3 regions of the Lysinibacillus sp. TE18511 genome follow, and region 3 is predicted to be linked to each of the others. Evidence: riboswitches for the same ligand, from Rfam matches in the RefSeq annotation. Region 3 holds a riboswitch; each other region holds the start of a gene.

Region 1 (6,628 bases), on a different contig from region 3:
TTAATACGTTCGATACTAAATATTTTGATGCATTTGTATGCTTACAAGTTACTGCGCGTAGTGTTGGTGCATCTTTCCATTTTAAATGTAACATAATATCTCTACCTTTCTTTACTAGCATGAAGCTAATGTCTATTGCTTATTTTATAATATTTTTGTACTTTTGTGGAGAAAAAAACCATAGAAGTCCGTTTTTTCAACCATTTATATTCTTAAATCTTAACTTCGAGGTGATATTATGAGCTTTGGTGGTGTACCGCAATGGTTTTTTATCATTGCCGTTGCATTTGCAATTTGCTTTGTTTTATATGCAGAGTGGAATTCTAGAAAATAAGTGAGCCCATTCGTCTGGACTCACTTTTTTTGAAATTATTTTAGTGTACGTTTTAAAAACTCTTTTGTACGTTCATGTTGAGGGTTTATTAATACCTGTGATGGTGGTCCCTCTTCTACAATAACACCTTTATCCATAAATACAACACGATCGGCTACTTCTTTAGCAAATTCCATTTCATGTGTAACAATTAACATCGTATTTCCACCATCCGCTAGCTGACGCATAACCTTCAACACTTCTCCAACCATCTCTGGATCTAATGCAGACGTAGGTTCATCGAATAGCATCACATCTGGGTTCATGGACAATGCGCGTGCAATCGCTACTCGCTGTTTTTGCCCGCCAGATAGCTGACGAGGCTTTGCATTGACATATTGATCCATGCCAACGATTTGCAAATATTTTAAAGCAATTTTCTCGGCCTCTTCTTTTGAACGCTTTAATACTTTCACTTGTCCAACCGTACAATTATTTAACACATTATGATTATTGAATAAGTTAAATTGCTGGAATACCATCCCTAAATGTGTACGATATTCTTGGATATTATGCTTTTCGTCCAAAATATTTTCACCTTTATAAATAATTTGACCACCACTAGGCATTTCTAGTAGATTAATGCAGCGCAGTAGTGTTGATTTACCTGATCCTGAAGAACCGATTAAACAGACAACCTCGCCCTTTTCTACTTGAAAATTTACGTCCTTTAACACTTGGTTACGCCCAAATGATTTACTTAAATGCTCTATTTTAATAACGGCCATTTGTTCGTCCCCCTATATTGCTTCTTTCTGTTCTTTTTGATAAGCATCTGGTCCATCAAGTCGTCTTTCAACATATAGTAAAATCCTTGATGCTGTAAATGTCATGATGAAGTACATGACACAAGCTACGAAGAATGATTCAAAATAGCGGAAGTTATTACCTGCAATCGATTTTGTTTGGAAGAATAATTCCGTAACACCGATAACATTTAATACTGCTGTATCTTTAATATTCATAATTAATTGATTACCTGTTGCAGGCAATACATTTCTCGCAACTTGTGGTAAGACTACATTTAGCATGATTTGAAAATGATTCATACCGATTGCTGAAGCAGCCTCATACTGTCCTTTATCAATCGATACAATACCACCACGTACAATTTCCGTCATATAAGCCCCTGTGTTTAGTGAAACGACTAAAATACCTGCTGTAATAAAGTGCATATCAATACCAAATGCCATATCTAATCCGTAAAATACAACCATAGCTTGTACAATCATTGGTGTACCACGGAAGAATTCAACATAGCATGTTAGTATAAAATTAATGATCTTTAAGCTATAGTATTTTACACCCTTTTTACGAACCTTAATAGTATGCATAATTCCGATGAAAAATCCGATAAGTGCACCAATAATTGTACTAGTAATCGAAATAAGTAATGTATAATACGCACCTCGTAAAAACATTTGCCAGTTGTTCTCAACAATTGAAATAATCCATTCAAGACTCATGATGTGCCTCCTTACAACGTCGTGTTGTTTGCTTGTTCTTTTTTGCCTTAGCTATTTCATTGCAACTTACTTTTTCTTATTATTTTATGATTCTATTAGCTAGGACATTATCATTATTTAAAGAGGTACTCATTGAATAATGATGAAAAGATATTGCACGGACTAAGCAAGTAGCCCGTGCAGTCTTATTATTGTGCTGCTGGTTGTTGATGAATTGCTTCTTCCATAATTTTTTGACGATCATCTTCAGAAATACCTTTTAGAATTTCATTGATTTTTTCTAGATTTGCATCACCTTTACGTAAACCTACTGCGATAGAAGTGTTTGAAATATCTGTATCAAAGCCTTCTTCAAACTTTACATATGTGAACTTATCGTTTGCTGCAGCAGCTGAAATTCCTTCTGGACGTTCTGCTACATAGCCATCAATTTTTTCAGCTTCTAAGGCTACACGCATAGCTGGGAAGCTATCCATTGCAGTTTGTTTTTGAACGTCTTTGATCTGATCTATCACATCGTAGTTAGATGTGTTTAATTGTGATGTGATTTTAGCTCCTGAAAAATCTTGGATTGATTTTGCTTTTTCATACTTGCTACCTTTTTTAATAACCATAACAAAATCAGAAGTATAGTAATTTTCAGTGAAATCAATTGTTTTCTTACGCTCATCAGTAGGTGACATCCCAGCAACAATGGCATCAATTTTATTTGATTGCAGTGCAGGTACTAAACCATCCCACTCCATTTTCACAATGACTAATTCTTTGCCTAAGCCTTCAGCGATTTTCTTCGCCATTTGCACATCGTAACCGCCTGCATATTCAGCATTGTCGGCGATTTTTACTGCACCATTTGCATCATCTTGCTGCGTCCAGTTAAATGGAGCATAACCTGCTTCCATCCCAACACGGAATTCACCTCCGCCATCTTTATCTGCACCAGCATCACCTGTTGCTTCATCCTTTTTGTCGCCAGCACCACATGCTGCCATCACAATTGCAGTCATTACCGTTAACATTAATAACAACCATTTTCTTTTCATGAAAAACTCCCCTTTTCTGTAAAAAAATAAGACAACTGTACGAAAAAAGACCTAAGAATTGAACTTAGGTCTTATTTTAATTAACAGTTGCCCAAATCCTCACTATAATTTCCATGTTTCCGAGATAGCACAACCTAGTAAATCTGGAAAATAATTCACTAGGACAGTCCTGCACTTATTCACTGCAGACCCAGCATAAAAGTACGAGCTCCTTTTATACTTCGGCGGTAGTTCCTTCTCCATTGCGTCTTCGCTTGCTTATACTCAACAATGAACTAATAAATACCGCGCCTCTACCTCACCGTAGAACAAATGTGAGGTTTGTTTATTTAATTGATATTAAGATACTACAATAAAAGTAAGATATTCGTCAAGATAATTTCATCATTTTTCTGATTGTTTACAATATTAGGTTTTTAACCTTTATTAATCCATTTCGCACTTTTGCAATGTTATAAATCAATTTATATTTTTATAGAATTCAGCAAATCAGGTGTGTTGGTTAACCATTTTTATCTACCTTAATTGATTTGAGGGCTCTGATTTCCGCTACGGGCTATTCGCTTTGTCGCTGCCGCTTCGCTTTCGCACAGAGCAAGGCTTCCTGCGGGCGAGCGTCGAGCCGATTCGGATACTTTATCCTTCGCTTTGGCTTTTCTTTCCGTCGCTTCGAATACTTTATCCATCGCTGTAGCTCTTCTTTCCGTCGCCTCGGGTTCCTATCCGTCACTTCGACTATTCTTTCCGTCGTTTCGATTGCTTTATCCATCGCTCCCTTAAATGTTCCATAAAAAGAAAAAACCCTGCAAAACAAAGTTCGCAGGGTTTAAATATGATTTTGGAATTAAGAATTTAATAATAAATCTTCTGGGTTTTCAAGTAATTCTTTTACAGTTTTAAGGAAACCTACAGAATCTTTACCATCGATAATACGGTGGTCATAAGAAAGTGCTAAGTACATCATTGGGCGAATTTCTACTTCACCATTCACTTCAACTGGACGTTTTTTGATAGTGTGCATACCTAGGATAGCAGCTTGTGTACCATTCATGATAGGTGTAGACATTAATGAACCGAATACCCCACCGTTTGTAATTGTGAATGAGCCACCTGAAAGATCTGCTAAACCTAATTTTTTGTCGCGTGCTTTTTTCGCTAGGTCTGCAATTGAATCTTCAATTTCAGCGAAGTTTTTGCGGTCAGCGTCACGTACAACTGGTACTACTAAACCTTCTTCTGTTGATACAGCTACACCGATATCAAAGAAGTTGTTTAAGTGAATTTCGTCACCAACGATTTGCGCGTTCACATATGGATATTTTTTAAGTGCAGCAACTACTGCCTTAGTGAAGAATGACATGAAACCAAGTTTAGAGCCAGTTGACTCGAAGAATTGGTCTTTTTTACGAGAACGTAATGCCATAACATTTGTCATATCTACTTCGTTAAATGTTGTTAACATCGCAGTAGATTGTTTTACTTCAAGTAAGCGTTTTGCAATAGTTTGGCGACGACGGCTCATTTTTTCAACTGTCACACGTGATTCATCTACAGCTACAACTGCTTTAGGTGCTGCTGGAGCTGCTTGTGGTGCTGCTACTGGAGCTGTACCATGAGCTGCAACGTCTTGTACACGTACACGGCCTTGTGGATCTACTGGAGATACAGCAGCAAGGTCAATACCTTTTTCACGAGCAAGTCTACGTGCTGCTGGAGATGCGATTACACGCTCACCAGAAGTTTCTTCAACAACTGGAGCTGCTGCAACAGGAGCCGGAGCTGCTTGTGGCGCTGCTGGAGCTGGTGTTGCTTCAACTGGAGCCGCTGCAACAGGAGCTGGAGCTGCGCCTTCGCCAGCTTCTACAACTGCGATTACTTGACCTACAAGTACAGTATCGCCTTCTTCAGCTAAAATTTGAGTTAATACACCCGCTTCTTCAGAAATGATTTCAGCGTTTACTTTATCTGTTTCAAGTTCAACGATGAATTCACCTTTTTCAACGCGATCGCCCACTTTTTTTACCCACTGTGCGATACTACCTTCTGTAATCGATTCTGCTAATTCAGGGACTTTAATTTCAGCCACTTTCATTTCCTCCTTTGATTAACGTGCATTGTGTGCACATAAAAGGGCTACTGCCTAAGCAAGTAGCCCGGCTTTTAAAATTATTATGTGATTGATTATTTAACTTTTACAGGCTCAGCAACTGCTTCTTCTACAAGTGCTGCTTGAGCTGCTTTATGAGAATCTGCATCACCCTCAGAAGTAGAGCTCATTGCAGGACGACCTACATAACGTAGCTTTTTACCTTCAGAAAGGTCAAATAATGTTTCTAATGCATAATTCCAAGTACCTTGGTTTTTAGGTTCTTCTTGTACCCAAACAACTTCTTTTACGTTAGGATACTTAGCAATAATACCAGCAACTTGCTCTTTTGGGAATGGGTAAAGTTGTTCTACACGTACAATGTGTAAGTGATCGAAGCCTTCACCATCTTTAATACGGTCCGCAATATCGATCATTACTTTACCTGTTCCTAATACAACGCGCTCAACAGCTTCTGGTTTTGAACCTAGACCTGGTTGCTCAATTACTTCTTGGAATGAGCCATTTGCTAATTGATCAGCGTTTGCAGCAGCTAATGGGTGACGAAGTAGGAATTTAGGTGATACCACTACAAGCGGACGAACACCTTCTGTTCCTAATAATGCTGCTTGGCGACGTAATAAGTGGTAGTAGTTGCCTGCATTTGAACAGTTTGCAACGAACCAGTTATTTTCAGCTGACATTTGTAAATAACGTTCCATACGGCTAGAAGAGTGTTCTGGACCTTGACCTTCATAACCATGCGGTAAAAGCATTACTAAACCAGATTTTTGACCCCATTTAGCACGTGCACCTGAAATAAAGTTATCAAACATCACTTGTGCCATGTTTGCAAAGTCACCGAATTGAGCTTCCCAAACTGATAATACATGGTCATTTTCTAAATTATAACCATATTCAAAGCCTACTACCCCTGCTTCTGTCAGTGGAGAGTTATGCACTGTAAATGAAGCATTTGCACCTGAAATATGGTGAAGTGGCGTGAATAAGTTACCATTGTTTTTGTCATGTAACACTAAGTGGCGTTGAGAGAACGTACCACGTTGTGCATCTTGACCTGTAAAACGTACTGGTGTGCCATCTTGAATAATTGTTGCATAAGCTAAAGTTTCTGCATGACCCCAGTCGATTTTTGCAGAAGCAAATGCATCACGGCGTTTTTCTAAAATTTTGCCAAGTTTTTTCTGTGGCTCGAAGTTTTCTTCAAACACTAAAAGCTCTTCGTTAATTTTTTCTAAACGTTCCGCACCAACTGCTGTTTCAATTTGTGGGAATTCTACTTTTAACTCTTCTGGCATTTCTAGATGTTTGTGCTCATCTTTAGCTGCCATTTCTTTTACGTGGTCATAAGCTGCTTGCATTTCTGCATAAATAGCTGTATCTAAAGCTGCTACATCAGCAGCAGAAACAACACCCTCAGCTACTAATTGTGCACCATATAAAGCACGAACTGGTTCATGTTTAGCAACTAATTTGTATGTTTCAGGGTTTGTAACAGTTGGATCATCCGTTTCATTGTGACCGTGACGGCGATAACCAATTAAGTCTACGACGATATCTTTACCGAATTTTTGACGGTAGCTAGCTGCGAAACGACCTACTAAAGCAACAGACTCAGGGCTATCTGCATTTACGTGCA
Region 2 (6,628 bases), on a different contig from region 3:
CTACATTCTCTTCTGATGCAGCTGTTATTTGATGAATTCCACTTGCTACTTCTTCAATATTTTTACTTGTTGCTGTCAAATTAGCAATATTACCTTTCATGATACTTAAAAAATCAGTGAAGTAATGTTCGACTTGTTCAATATTTTTTAATGTATTATGTAATTGCTTATCGATAACTGATCGAATCTTCGTCATTTCTTGCAATGAATCTTTCGAGCTATTAGCTAACTTTCCTACCTCCATCGCGACAACATTGAAGCCCTTCCCTTGCTCACCTGCACGTGCAGCTTCAATAGAGGCATTTAAGGCTAGTAGTTGTGTTTGATCGGCAATCCCTGTAACACTTTTACTAATATCATTCATTTTACTCATTTCATTGTTCAGATGTTTTGTTGAATGAGCTCCTTTAGCTAACAGCTCCTGAACCATTTCACCTTTTATAATGGATGATTCCATTTCCTCTACAAGTAATAACGAATGCTGTTTTATTTCTTGAATATTTGCATTAACATTTTGTTCAACCGCAAGTATCTCTTCTGAATTTGATGACATTTCTTCAGCCATTGCTGAAATATCTCTTACTTTTGTTGAGACACTTTGAACCTTTAAAGCCGTTTGACAATTAATTAACTCCATATGTGCAAGTACAAAGTCCAAAATCGCATTTCTCACATCGATGCTTTCTTGCTCAAGTTCCAATTCCTGAATTCGCTTTTTTAATAGTTGTATTTCGGAATCGTTGTGTATCTCAACGCTTTCAATTGGCTTTTGAAATAAACCTAATAATGCCATACAAACCTCCACCTTTTCCTTGGTAAAACATATAATTGCCTCATCACCATAACGTGTGGTTGATTTCCGTTCCGACTGGGCGCTTTCCTGGGGGCGTCCGATGAGCCGCTTCACTCGCGTTGCTCGCTGCAGGGTCTCATCTGTGACGCTAATCCCCAAGGAGTCGCCCAGTCTCCACTCCAATCAACCTATATCAATTTTGCCTTGGCGTAATTGCACCCGGATTTTGAATTGTGCCCAGGCCTGCAAATGTTTTTTTGTGCGAAAGCGTAGTGCTAACGTAGCGGCAGCAACAGATGTTTTTTGCGCGAAAGCGTAGCGACAGCAGCACCGATGCAGGTCAGTTTGCCGTTTTCGCAGGATGCGAAGATTTTAGGCTAACATCCTTAAATTCATTCCTTTGAAAATCCGTGACATCCGCCAGAGGCTTTATCTTCATTGAGTAGGGGTTTGGAACCTATTGACAGGGAACCACATCCGCATTTATCTCACTACCTTCAGAGGTGGGAGTCTTCTACTGAATAAAGATACAAGGCATACGTCTTAACAAATGTCATCCACAACTTTTGGTGATGATCCATATAATTACATTTTACTATACAATAATATCAATAGATAAAATATTAAATTAGTATAAAGAAAAAAATAGGATGTGCCTTTTATTGACACATCCCATTCATTATTATACGTAAAGTGCATGTTCTAAATTGAATTCATCGTGCAATGCATTTGCTGCACGAATCATTTCATCCTGAGGTACAACAACAGATACTTTTATTTCAGATGTACTTACCATTTTTACTGGGATACCTTCACGACGCAAACGATCAAACATACGGGCAGCAACGCCTGGATTAGATGCCATACCTGAGCCAACTATTGAGACTTTTGCTAAGCCGATTTCAAAATCAGCAAAACTAAATCCTAGTGATAATTTACTATCTTCTAAGACACGTAATGCTTCTGCAAACTCCTCTTTTAAAATGGTAAACGATACAGTCGGCTTTAAGCCATCTATTATTGCTTGCACAATGATATCGACGTTTATGCGATTTTTTGCAAGTATTGTGAACATATCTGCTAGCGAAGCATCAGAATAAGCATCATAACCAACCGTTAAACGAATAACATCTGACTCATAGGCAACACCACGAACTATTAAATTTTTCTCCATTCCAACTTCCTCCTTCAATAAAGTACCTACTGTATCTACTACGCTCGACCGAATAATAACTGGGATTTGAAATTTCTTCGCTAATTCTACAGCTCGCGGGTGTAAAATTTGTGATCCTAAGTTTGATAGCTCTAGCATCTCGTCATAGGAAATTTCTTTTAGCTTTTGTGCCCTAGCAACATGACTTGGATCAGCTGTATAGACTCCTTCCACATTCGTGTAAATATCTACGCGCTCCGCTTCCAATGCCGCCGCGATAGCTACAGCCGTCGTTTCCGCTCCGCCTTTACCGAGCGTCGTAATATTCTGTGAATAATTAATACCTTGTTCCCCCGCAACGATTACGATTTGCCCTTGTGCAAAATGCTCTGCTATTCGACTAACATCAATATCATCGATACGCGCATTGAAATACATATCATCAGTTTGAATACCTGCCTGCCAACCTGTTAATGACACTGCATGATATCCTTCTTCCTGCAAAGCAATCGCAACTAACGCACTTGATAGTTGTGAGCTTGTTGAAAGTAGTACATCTAGTTCACGCTTAGGCGCACTATCTGATAAATCACAAGCCATCTCTGCTAATTCTTTCGCCATACTCCTCATTCCCGCAGTTACAACGACAACATCATAGCCTCTTTCCTTTTCAGCTATCGCCCTTTTCGCAACATCTTGAATATGCTTTGTCGATGCTAATGCAGCACTACCGAATTTCATCACAATTCTCGCCATACAGATCATTCTCCTTCGTATTCAATCATTTCGCTGTCTCTAGAAAACTAAAAAAGGCAGCCCTCACATAACGTGAAAGCTGCCTATAACATGTACAATAATAGTTACTTGCGCATGTGAGATAGCTCTCCGAAACGTTTAGAATCGACAGTTTTACATTTATTAAATGCAAAACCAGCACAGCATCGGAAACAACGATGCTCCACTTCGGCAAGCTCCCCTTTCATACATTGTCACTGGACTTGTTCGCCCTCTAATGTACTACTCTTGAACCTCGCACCTCTATCATCACTTAAATAGTGAATGTATTTAATTTTGCCTTAGCGAAAAAATTTGTAGTTTATATAGTTGAAACATCTACAATAAGCTAAGGAGCCGTATATAACATTGCTATTTTAGATCAATGTTATATACAACCTTAGCATATGACTAATCCTTTGACAATGACTCTTGTTGAAAAGGAATTCCATCTGCATTCATTTCACCACCTTCAGAGATGGGAGTCTTCTGTAGCTGACGCTTTGCTTTCGCTACAAAGAACGATCTGCTGAATGAAAATAAGCGTGAATATTGCTAGCTAGATTAGCAGGCATACCGGCTTCTTGTAACGCTAACTCACTTGCCTCACGAATTTTTTTGACAGAGCCAAAATGCTTAAGTAATTGCTGTTTTCGCTTTGGACCAACACCCTCTATATGATCGAGAACAGATTGAATGGCATGCTTCTCGTGCTGCTGTCGTAAGAAGGTAATGGCGAAGCGGTGTACTTCGTCCTGAATTCGTTGCAGTAGATAGAATCCATCACTTGTGCGCTTTAACGCAATTACTTCAGGTGGGTCACCAAATAAAAGCTGTGACGTATTATGCTTTTCATCTTTTGCTAATCCGGCAATTGGAATGACTAGTCCGAGTTCATCTTCTAATACTTCTCGTGCGACTTCCATTTGCCCCTTCCCACCATCAATTAGTACTAAATCTGGCAAAGGTAAACCTTCTTTTAATACTCGTGTGTAACGACGCCTTATTACTTCCTGCATTGCCCCGTAATCATCATGTTTGGCAGCTGTGCGTGTTTTGTACTTTCGATACTCTTTCTTTGCTGGTTTTCCATCGATAAATACAACCATTGCAGATACTGCATCTGTTCCATGCATATGACTATTATCAAAAGCTTCAATTCTTAAAGGCGTTGAAATACTCATAGCTTCACCGAGTGCCTCACATGCGCCTATTGTTCGTTCTTCCTGACGTTCAATAAGTTGGAACTTTGCTGCTACAGCAATTTCAGCATTTTTAATCGCTAATTCTACAAGTTCTTTTTTTTGCCCGCGTTTTGGTGTTAGCACTCGAACATCAAGTAATTCCGTTAAAATATCCGCATCAATAGATTGTGGGATAAAAATCTCCTTCGGCTTAATGTGTTCTAACTTGTCGTAAAATCGGCCAACGAACGTTAAAAATTCCTCTTCTGCCTCTTGATAAATGGGGAAAATCGAGACATCTCGTTCAATGAGCTTTCCTTGACGAACAAAGAAAACTTGCACACACATCCAGCCCTTCTCGACTGCATAGCCAAATACATCGCGGTTTGTAGTATCACTTGAGACGATTTTTTGCTTTTGCATAACAGTGTCTATATGAGCAATTTGATCACGAAACTCTTTTGCACGCTCAAACTCTAAATTTTCTGCAGCTGCAAGCATCTTTTCCTCGAGCTCCTTTTTGACCTCCTCAACACCACCATTTAAAAATTTCGTCATATCCTCAATCATATCGTGGTAAATTTGGGCATCAATATCTTTTACGCAAGGTGCTAGGCATTGTCCCATGTGATAATACAAACAAACCTTGGAAGGTAGTTGCACACATTTTCGGAGCGGATATAAACGATCAAGCAGCTTTTTCGTTTCACTAGCTGCATAGGCATTTGGGTATGGGCCAAAGTATTTCGCCTTATCCTTTTTCACTTTTCGCGTCGTAATAAGACGTGGATGTTTTTCATTTGTAATTTTTAGATACGGATACGTTTTATCATCCGTCAGCATAATATTGTATTTCGGATCATGTAGTTTAATAAGATTAAGCTCTAAAATTAAAGCTTCTATATTGGAGGATGTCACAATGTACTCAAAATCTTCTATTTCGCTTACAAGTCTCTGTGTTTTCCCTTCATGCGTACCAGTAAAATACGAGCGTACTCGATTTTTCAGCACTTTGGCTTTCCCAACATAAATAATGATTCCTTGCCGATCCTTCATCAAATAGCAGCCAGGCTGATCTGGTAAAATTTCAAGCTTTCGTTTAATTAAATCATTCATCGCCTACCAGCCCTCCTTTTTGTTAAAACTAGCGTTCGCTTTTTCTCTTTATTATATAACGAAAAAAAGCCGAGCACATCTATAGATGGCTCGACTTTTCTTTTCTTTCAGGATCAATTATGCCTCGGCATAATTGCGTCCGGAATCGGCTTTGTGCTTAGGCCAGCACGATGCAGGTCAGTTAGCCGTTATCGCATGGATGCGATGGTTTTAGGCTAACATCCCCTAAGAACTCCTTTCCGATTCCGTGACATCCGCCGGAGGCTTTGGGCCAACGTGATGTTGGTCACTCAGTCGTCGCCACAGGACGTGGCGTTCTTAGACTGAGTTCCTCTATTTCAGCGGGTGTTTGGACACCCCTGAAAAGTAGCTTAAATTTGCATTCATCTCCCATCTGTAAAGGTGGGAGACTTGTGCTGAAAGAAGTTAAGCATGTTTTGCGATAAATGCTTCTAACGCTTCTTTTGGTTGGAAACCAACAGTTTTGTCTACTAATTCACCATCTTTAAATAATAGTAATGATGGGATAGACATAATTTGGTATTGCGCTGCAGTACCTTGGTTGTTATCTACATCTACTTTTACGATTTTAGCCGCACTACCTGCAGCATCCATTTCTTCAAGAACTGGCCCAATCATTTTACAAGGTCCGCACCAAGCAGCCCAGAAGTCTACTAGCACTAACCCTTCTTTAATATCATCTTGGAAAGTTGCATCTGTTGCATGTACAATTGCCATTTGAAATCCTCCTTAAACTTACTATGCTTGTAGTATAGCATGGATAAATTCGCTAGAGCGAACAATCTGCCTAGTATGCATAATTTATGAAAAATTAGGTCGAAAAAGGTATTAGGTTGATTTGCTAATTAGCTATTTTTATTGAAAACGACCTTTATACACATAAGTTAACGTAATAAAGAGATAAATAGCTAATGTAATGCCTGTTACGATAATAGATGTTGTAAAAATAATACCAATCAAAATTGCACTTAACGCAATAATAGCGATCCAAGTTGTATAAGGGAACCATTTCACTGCATAAGCACTTGTTTTTTCCGGCTGTTGTTTACGCGATTTCAAATGCGCAATCGCAATAATTAACCAAATAAATAACACGGTGTATCCAAGTGAACCCATTAGGTAATCAAAGGCTTTGCTTCCCACAAATAAAGAAATGATTACGCCCATATATAAAGCTAAAGTACACATCAGTATAGCATATACTGGAACTTTTCTTTTTGATAAACGTGCAAAGATTTTAGGAACACGCCCGTCCACAGCTTGTGTATACAAAATGCGTGATGAACCATAAAGTCCCGAGTTCATTGATGAAATAATGGCAAGTAAAACAACTGCGTTCATAATATGGTCAGCACCAGGAATCCCAATCATTTTAAACACCATCACAAACGGACTTTCTGGTACCCCATTTACTTCATTCCAGGGAATCAAGCTAACGATAATAAAGAAAGGCAGTATATAGAAAGTCACAATGCGTACTAATGTACTGCGAACAGCTTTTGGCACTACTTTTTCAGGATTTTTCGTTTCGGCTAATGTAATACCAATAATTTCAGTGCCACCGTAAGAATAAATAACTACAAGCAT
Region 3 (6,628 bases):
TTACTTGATTCTTACAAATTTCTTAAGCACAAAAGAAAAGCTTGTAAAGCAATTAAAATGCAATACAAGCATGACTGTTCAGTACATTATTCGTTTTAAAGAAACCGTAAAAATGGTTTTCTCATATGGAATACTTGAGAGCTGTATAGAGCCATCCATTAATTCTACAAGACGTTTTGTAATGGTTAAGCCAAGACCACTACCTTGGAAGGATTTATTTCTGGAATCCTCAAGCGTATACATTCTCTCAAAAACATTATCAATATGATATTCGTCAATTCCTTTACCACGATCCCATACATCAATAAAGATGTTAGTATCATCATTTCTTACTGAAAGTCCGATTACGTTTCCAGCTGCCCCATAGGCTATAGCATTAGACAGTAAATTGTTCAGAACCCTATCTAATGCCTCCTCATTTCCGAGTGCATTCAAGGATATCTCTGGTATGGCAATATCAATTTCTAGCCCCATAGAGGTGACCATATCGTAAAATGATAAAATGTTTTTACGGCAAATTTCACTGACATTGATTTTAGTCATTGGATAATCTGTATCTCCCGCTTCCAATTTTGCCAAGTCAAAAAATGTATGGATTATTTTTAATACTTCCAATGTTTTCGAATGAACACCAGTAAGCAATCGTTGCCGCTCCTCTTCACAAATTGAGTTCTTAAGCTGCAGCATTTCAGTATAACCTAGTACAACTGTTAAAGGTGTTTTAAGATCATGCGAAATATTCGCCAACATCTTTTTCATAGAGCTTTCCATTTTTCGATGTGTTGCTAGTACTTTTTGATTGTGATCCAGCAAGGCATTCATCGCAATAAGTAGTTGCTGTATTTCTTGATTAGCTGTCGATACTAAAATCTTCTCGCTCGATTGTTCATCTACGATTGCTTGCAGTTTTTGATGCATGTATTGAATAGTAGCGTCTTGTTGTTTTTTTGCTCTCACCTGAAAAATTATAATACCTAGGAGCAATACAATTATAAATAGTAGAAATATAATCATCTGTTTATCCTTCAAATTTATAACCAATTCCCCAAAGCGTTTTAATATATTGAGGGTTGGATGGATCGTCTTCAATTTTTTCGCGTAATCTTCTTATATGTACATTAATAATATTTTCATCCCCATAGTAAGCATCATTCCAAATTAGTTGATAAATTTGCTGCTTTGTAAAAACGCGATTACGATTTGTCACGAATAATTTTAAGATGGCAAATTCCTTTGACGTGAGCTTTACTTGTTGTCCATTCTTCTCAGCTGAAAAATTAACAAGGTCGATTGATAAGTTGTCTATCTCTACTATATCTTTCTTCTCCTCTACTTGACTGGAGTATTTTGTAGCTCTTCGAATTGCGGCTTTGACACGTGCTGAAAATTCCAGCATAGAGAATGGCTTGGCGATATAATCATCTGCCCCTAATCCTAATCCCAACGCTTTATCAACATCACTATCCTTGGCTGACATAATGATAATTGGAAGTGATGCTTGCTCTCTTATAATCTTTAAAACTTCTAATCCATTAAGTTTCGGTATCATAATATCCAAGATCACTAAATCATAGGGATTGTTTAAACAATTTTGTAATGCCTCTTCCCCATTTACTACAGAGGTAACAAGGAACCCCTCCATTGTTAAATAGCTTTCTACCATTTCACGAATGGCTTCGTCATCTTCTACTAGTAAAATATGCTTCTGCACTTTCATGCACCTCTTCCTAACATAAAGCGTCTATCCTCTATCGCTGATCCCCAAGGAGTCACCAAGCCTCCACTCCAATCAACTTATATACATGGCATACGTTTTAACAAATGTCATTCCTAAAATTTGGTGATGATTCATTTCTATAACAGTCTACCATATTAAGGTTAGACACCAAAACCGAGGTCAATCGAGGAAAAAAAAACTGCCTTGCAAGTCATTTTCTATGACTCACAGGGCAGTTTTATTTTATTGTTCTACTCTTAAATCACATTCCTCTAGTGGAAGCACTTTTGTTTTATGCTTGATTTTATAGCCAAGCCATAACAGTAAGAACAGTGGAATACCAATATATGAAACAAATACTCCGTACCAATCAACTTTGTCACCCATAAAGGCTGTGTAATTTTGACCGATCACAACAATCATACAAACTGTAAAGGCAAATAGTGGACCGAATGGGAATAGCTTTGCTCTATATGGCAACAATTTCGGATCCAAGCCTTGTGCCTCGAACGCTCGACGGAAACGATAATGGCTATATGCAATTCCTAGCCAGGCAATGAAGCCAGACATCCCAGAGGCATTTAGAAGCCACATATAGACTACACCGTCACCAAAGAATGAAGCTAAAAATGCTAGAGAGCCTACAGATAATGTCGCCAATAATGCGTAAATTGGAATACCTCGACGGCTTAGTTTAGTGAAAATTTTTGGTGCATGACCATCTACTGCTAATTGCCACAGCATACGAGAAGAAGCATAGAGCCCTGAATTCCCTGCTGACAGCATAGCCGTTAAAATCACGGCATTCATCATTGACGCTGCAAAGGCAATTCCTAAACGGTCAAATACTAGTGTAAATGGTGATACAGCGATATCCTCAGACAACAAACGTTCATCTGTAAATGGAATCAGCATCCCAATTGCAGCAATCGCTAAAATATAGAATAAAAGAATTCGCCAGAAAACAGACTTAACAGCTTTCGGAATATTTTTACCAGGGTCATCCGTTTCCCCTGCCGTTATTCCTAGTAGCTCTGTCCCCTGGAACGAGAATCCCGCAGCTAAGAAAATACCAAATGTAGCAAGGAAACCACCGTGGAACGGTCCATCACTAATAAAGAAATTCGTAAAGCCTACAGGAGCTTGTCCACCTAAAATACCAAAAATCATTAAGAAACTGACGATAATAAAGATGATTACAGTGACAACCTTGATCATTGCAAACCAATATTCACTTTCACCATAGCTTTTTACCGATAGTAGATTGAACGTTAAAACGATAGCGATAAATAAAGCAGTCCAAAGTGCTGATGAGCTATCCGGGAACCAATATTTCATTATTAACGATACAGCAGAAATTTCTGCCGCAATTGTAATTGCCCAGTTGTACCAGTAGTTCCAGCCAAGTGCAAAACCTAAAGCCGGATCTACAAATTTTGTAGCATACGTACTAAATGAGCCCGATGATGGCATATAAGCCGCCATTTCGCCTAAGCTCGTCATTAAAAAGTACACCATAATACCAATTAATGCATAGGCGAGAAGTGCTCCGCCAGGGCCTGCTTGCGCAATGGCACCACCACTAGCTAAAAACAACCCTGTACCGATTGTACCGCCTAATGAAATCATAGTAATATGACGGCTTTTTAATTCTTTTTTCAGCTTCGGCGCTTTATTGCCGAGCTGATTCACTTTTATTTCACTCACGATCTAGCTTCCTTCCTTCTTTAAAGAGGCAAAAAAAATGCCATCACATGAACGCAGTGATGGCTAAGTTAATCCTCAGTTCTTTCAAAAACGATAGCTCAACACGTTGTTCCAAACGTGACAGTTCTGTTCCTTTCGGAGACAGCCCCAGCATGAGATTTTCAAGTCCCCTCACACTTCGGCGATATTTCCTTTCCACTAACATCTCTAATGCTTGTCATTTCCATTAGTATACTCTTAAATACCGCGACCTCTACCTCAATACAAACTTGAGGCATATAATTATTAAATTTATGATGTGTATTAGTTTAACATACGACCTTTGACATTTCAATAACTCGATTAATGTTCCGTTTTTTTTGAATTTTCCATCACTTTAAATAATTTAATACAATGGCATAGTAGTTCGATTATAATTGTTCTAACAGGAGGGATTTATTTGACTACTGATGAACATTCGACTACTTATCCTAGCAGGAAAATCAGCTGGAGAGGAACAACCTTATTACTAGTTATCGGCGTAATTTGTATTGCCTCGACATTACGAATGCCACTAACAGTTGTTGGGCCTATTATTTCCTTTATCCGTGAAGATCTCAGCATATCCAATGTACTCGCGGGCTTTCTAACAACAATCCCATTGCTAGCATTCGCAATCATATCACCATTTGCCCCTAATGTCGCACGTAAATTGGGGCTAGAATTAACATTATTTTTATCCACTATTCTTTTAGCATTAGGAATTATACTACGCTCCCTTGGCACAACTACTTTACTCGTGTTTGGTACTGTGCTAATTGGTATCGCTATTGCATTCGGTAACGTACTTATTCCAGGATTGCTTAAATTGAAGTTTCCCTATCACATAGGTTTACTTATGGCATTTTTCACAATGTCGATGAATTTGACAGCTGGGCTTGGTGCTGGCATTAGCTATCCTATCGCCAATTCATCACTTGGCTGGCAAGGTGCACTGGCCATCTCGCTTGTACTTGTGGTATTAACCATTTTAATTTGGATTCCACAGTTGAAATTTAATAAGCCTGAGTCTACTTTTAAGATTACAAAAGAACGTACACCTTTATGGAAATCACCTGTTACTTGGGCTGTAACAGGTGCTATGGGGTTACAGTCATTATTATTCTATACAACTGCTGCCTGGATTCCTGAAATATACATAGCACAAGGCTTAGCCGCAGATCGTGCCGGCTGGATGTTCTCCATCATGCAATTTTCACAAGTCCCGATGGCTTTAGCTATACCTATTATCGCTAGTAAAATGACGTCTCAACGCCCCCTTGTATTCATGTTTACGTCATTTTACATAGTTGGCTTTATTGGATTAGTAATGGAATGGACAAGCCTCGCAATACTGTGGATGGTGCTACTAGGCTTAGCAGGGGGTGCTTCATTCGCATTAGCAATGATGTTCTTTACACTACGTACCCGTACCGCTTTTGAAGCAGCTGATTTATCAGGCTTTGCACAATCCTTAGGATATTTATTCGCCGCAATCGGTCCAATCCTATTCGGATACTTGCATGATTTATTCGGTGGCTGGAACATCGTAGGCTGGCTCTTTGTTGTCGTAGTATTGATACTTTCCTTATGTTCTTTTAGGGCTTCTAAAAATGAATATGTGAGTTAAAAAAGGCGGCTCATGTGCCGCCTTTTTTCGATTAATAATGTGGTTTCTGATAAAAATAGTTCGGTGTATTGTACACATTAACATATGGCTTATGGAAAATATGAGTTGTTGCTGGAGATAACGGTGGGATCAACCACGTCCAATTCCCTGTAACTTCACGCCCTGCTGTAGTTTCCGCCTCTTCGAACAATTTAAACTGTTGAGATGCAGTATGATGATCTACAATGCTCACACCATCTTCTTTAAATGAATGTAATACCGCAATATTGAGCTCAACTAATGCACGATCACGCCATAGAGAAGCCTGTTTTGTTGTATCGAGGTTAAAAATTTCTGCTATAGCGGGCAGCATATTATAACGCTCATGATCAGCTAAATTACGTGCCCCGATTTCAGTGCCCATATACCATCCATTGAATGGAGCCGCCTGAAAATCGATACCTGCCATTTGGAAGCGCATGCTCGAAATCATTGGCACTGCATACCATTTTAATCCTAGATCCTCGACTTGAGGAGCTTCAGGATGACGAATCGGAACCTCAAGTACATATTCATCAGGGATTGTAAACATTTGCGGCTCTCTTCCATCCACCTGCACAACAAGTGGAAGCACATCAAATGCTGTTTTCTCACCTTTCCAGCCAAGTGATTCACAAATTTTTGTAAACTCAACGGAATGTCGATCACCAATGATTCCAGATTCCGTTTCATAGCCCGCATAACGGATTAGCTGGTGATTCCATATACGCACTCGCCCTGGTGCAAAAACGGTTATTGTTGGACGAATTTTCCCGTCATTTGTTGCATATTGTATATGCTCAAGCAAAGCAGTGAACACGGCCTCTTCCTTTAAAATATCACGGGCATCTATAACATGCAGTGATTGCCAAAACAAACGGCCAATACACTTATTACTATTACGCCATGCCACTCGTGCGCCAAAGGTTAATTCCTCCGTTGTCGGTATATATTCTCCTGCTGTTTTAATCTGCTGTAATTTATTTTCTAGCCATGTTTTAGACTCATTTTGTTCTACTTGATAAAGTTCTAAAAACCGCTGTATCTCATGTAAATTCATGTCGAACTCCTCCATCTACCCTCATATTAGAGGAATAGAACTATAATCACCACGAAAATATCTTCTGGAAAACATACATATTTCATATATGAAATACTTTGTTCAAATTTATAGACGGTCTTCATGTGATTTCATCAGATACCAAAAGTGTAGCTTATGCAAGTGAACTTTTTTTATTTTTTAGTGGATGAATGTCGCGAATCCTGTTAACAAATATTCATACTATAGATTTTAGAGAGGAGGGGAATTATTATGTCTCAAGACTATGGTAATGGTTATGGATCTGGGTCTGGGTCTGGTTCATCATTTGCTCTAATCGTTGTTCTATTCATTCTTCTGATTATTGTCGGAGCTAGCTTTATGTCAAAATGTTATTAATACCCGATAACACCTCTAATGCTCATAACGATTAGGATAATACAAACTTATCCTTTACACCTTCAAATTCATAAGGGTCACAACCTCCGCGTGACCCCTT

What was found. A riboswitch is a leader RNA that binds a small molecule or an ion and turns the genes downstream of it on or off. The one in region 3 is predicted to bind lysine.
Positions count from the first base shown of each region.
Region 1: it holds a riboswitch for lysine, as region 3 does, so the genes downstream of both, ACVWXS_RS11610 (transporter substrate-binding domain-containing protein) here and ACVWXS_RS14545 (amino acid permease) in region 3, are expected to answer to the same signal.
Region 2: it holds a riboswitch for lysine, as region 3 does, so the genes downstream of both, ACVWXS_RS07040 (aspartate kinase) here and ACVWXS_RS14545 (amino acid permease) in region 3, are expected to answer to the same signal.

Region 1 covers NZ_JBSSFD010000012.1:83,153-89,780, forward strand. The annotation lists gene ACVWXS_RS11595 (DUF6501 family protein) at 1-94, opposite strand, end outside; gene ACVWXS_RS11600 (amino acid ABC transporter ATP-binding protein) at 370-1,101, opposite strand; gene ACVWXS_RS11605 (amino acid ABC transporter permease) at 1,114-1,839, opposite strand; gene ACVWXS_RS11610 (transporter substrate-binding domain-containing protein) at 2,028-2,882, opposite strand; lysine riboswitch at 3,000-3,186, opposite strand; gene ACVWXS_RS11615 (hypothetical protein) at 3,404-3,568, opposite strand; gene odhB (2-oxoglutarate dehydrogenase complex dihydrolipoyllysine-residue succinyltransferase) at 3,727-4,968, opposite strand; gene ACVWXS_RS11625 (2-oxoglutarate dehydrogenase E1 component) at 5,064-6,628, opposite strand, start outside.
Region 2 covers NZ_JBSSFD010000006.1:162,217-168,844, reverse strand. The annotation lists gene ACVWXS_RS07045 (methyl-accepting chemotaxis protein) at 1-976, opposite strand, end outside; gene ACVWXS_RS07040 (aspartate kinase) at 1,476-2,702, opposite strand; lysine riboswitch at 2,817-2,995, opposite strand; gene uvrC (excinuclease ABC subunit UvrC) at 3,233-5,020, opposite strand; gene trxA (thioredoxin) at 5,447-5,758, opposite strand; gene ACVWXS_RS07025 (amino acid permease) at 5,897-6,628, opposite strand, start outside.
Region 3 covers NZ_JBSSFD010000019.1:5,098-11,725, reverse strand. The annotation lists gene ACVWXS_RS14555 (sensor histidine kinase) at 79-1,014, opposite strand; gene ACVWXS_RS14550 (response regulator transcription factor) at 1,019-1,711, opposite strand; gene ACVWXS_RS14545 (amino acid permease) at 1,961-3,424, opposite strand; lysine riboswitch at 3,511-3,688, opposite strand; gene ACVWXS_RS14540 (CynX/NimT family MFS transporter) at 3,864-5,072, shown strand; gene ACVWXS_RS14535 (nitric oxide synthase oxygenase) at 5,104-6,150, opposite strand; gene ACVWXS_RS14530 (YjcZ family sporulation protein) at 6,403-6,528, shown strand.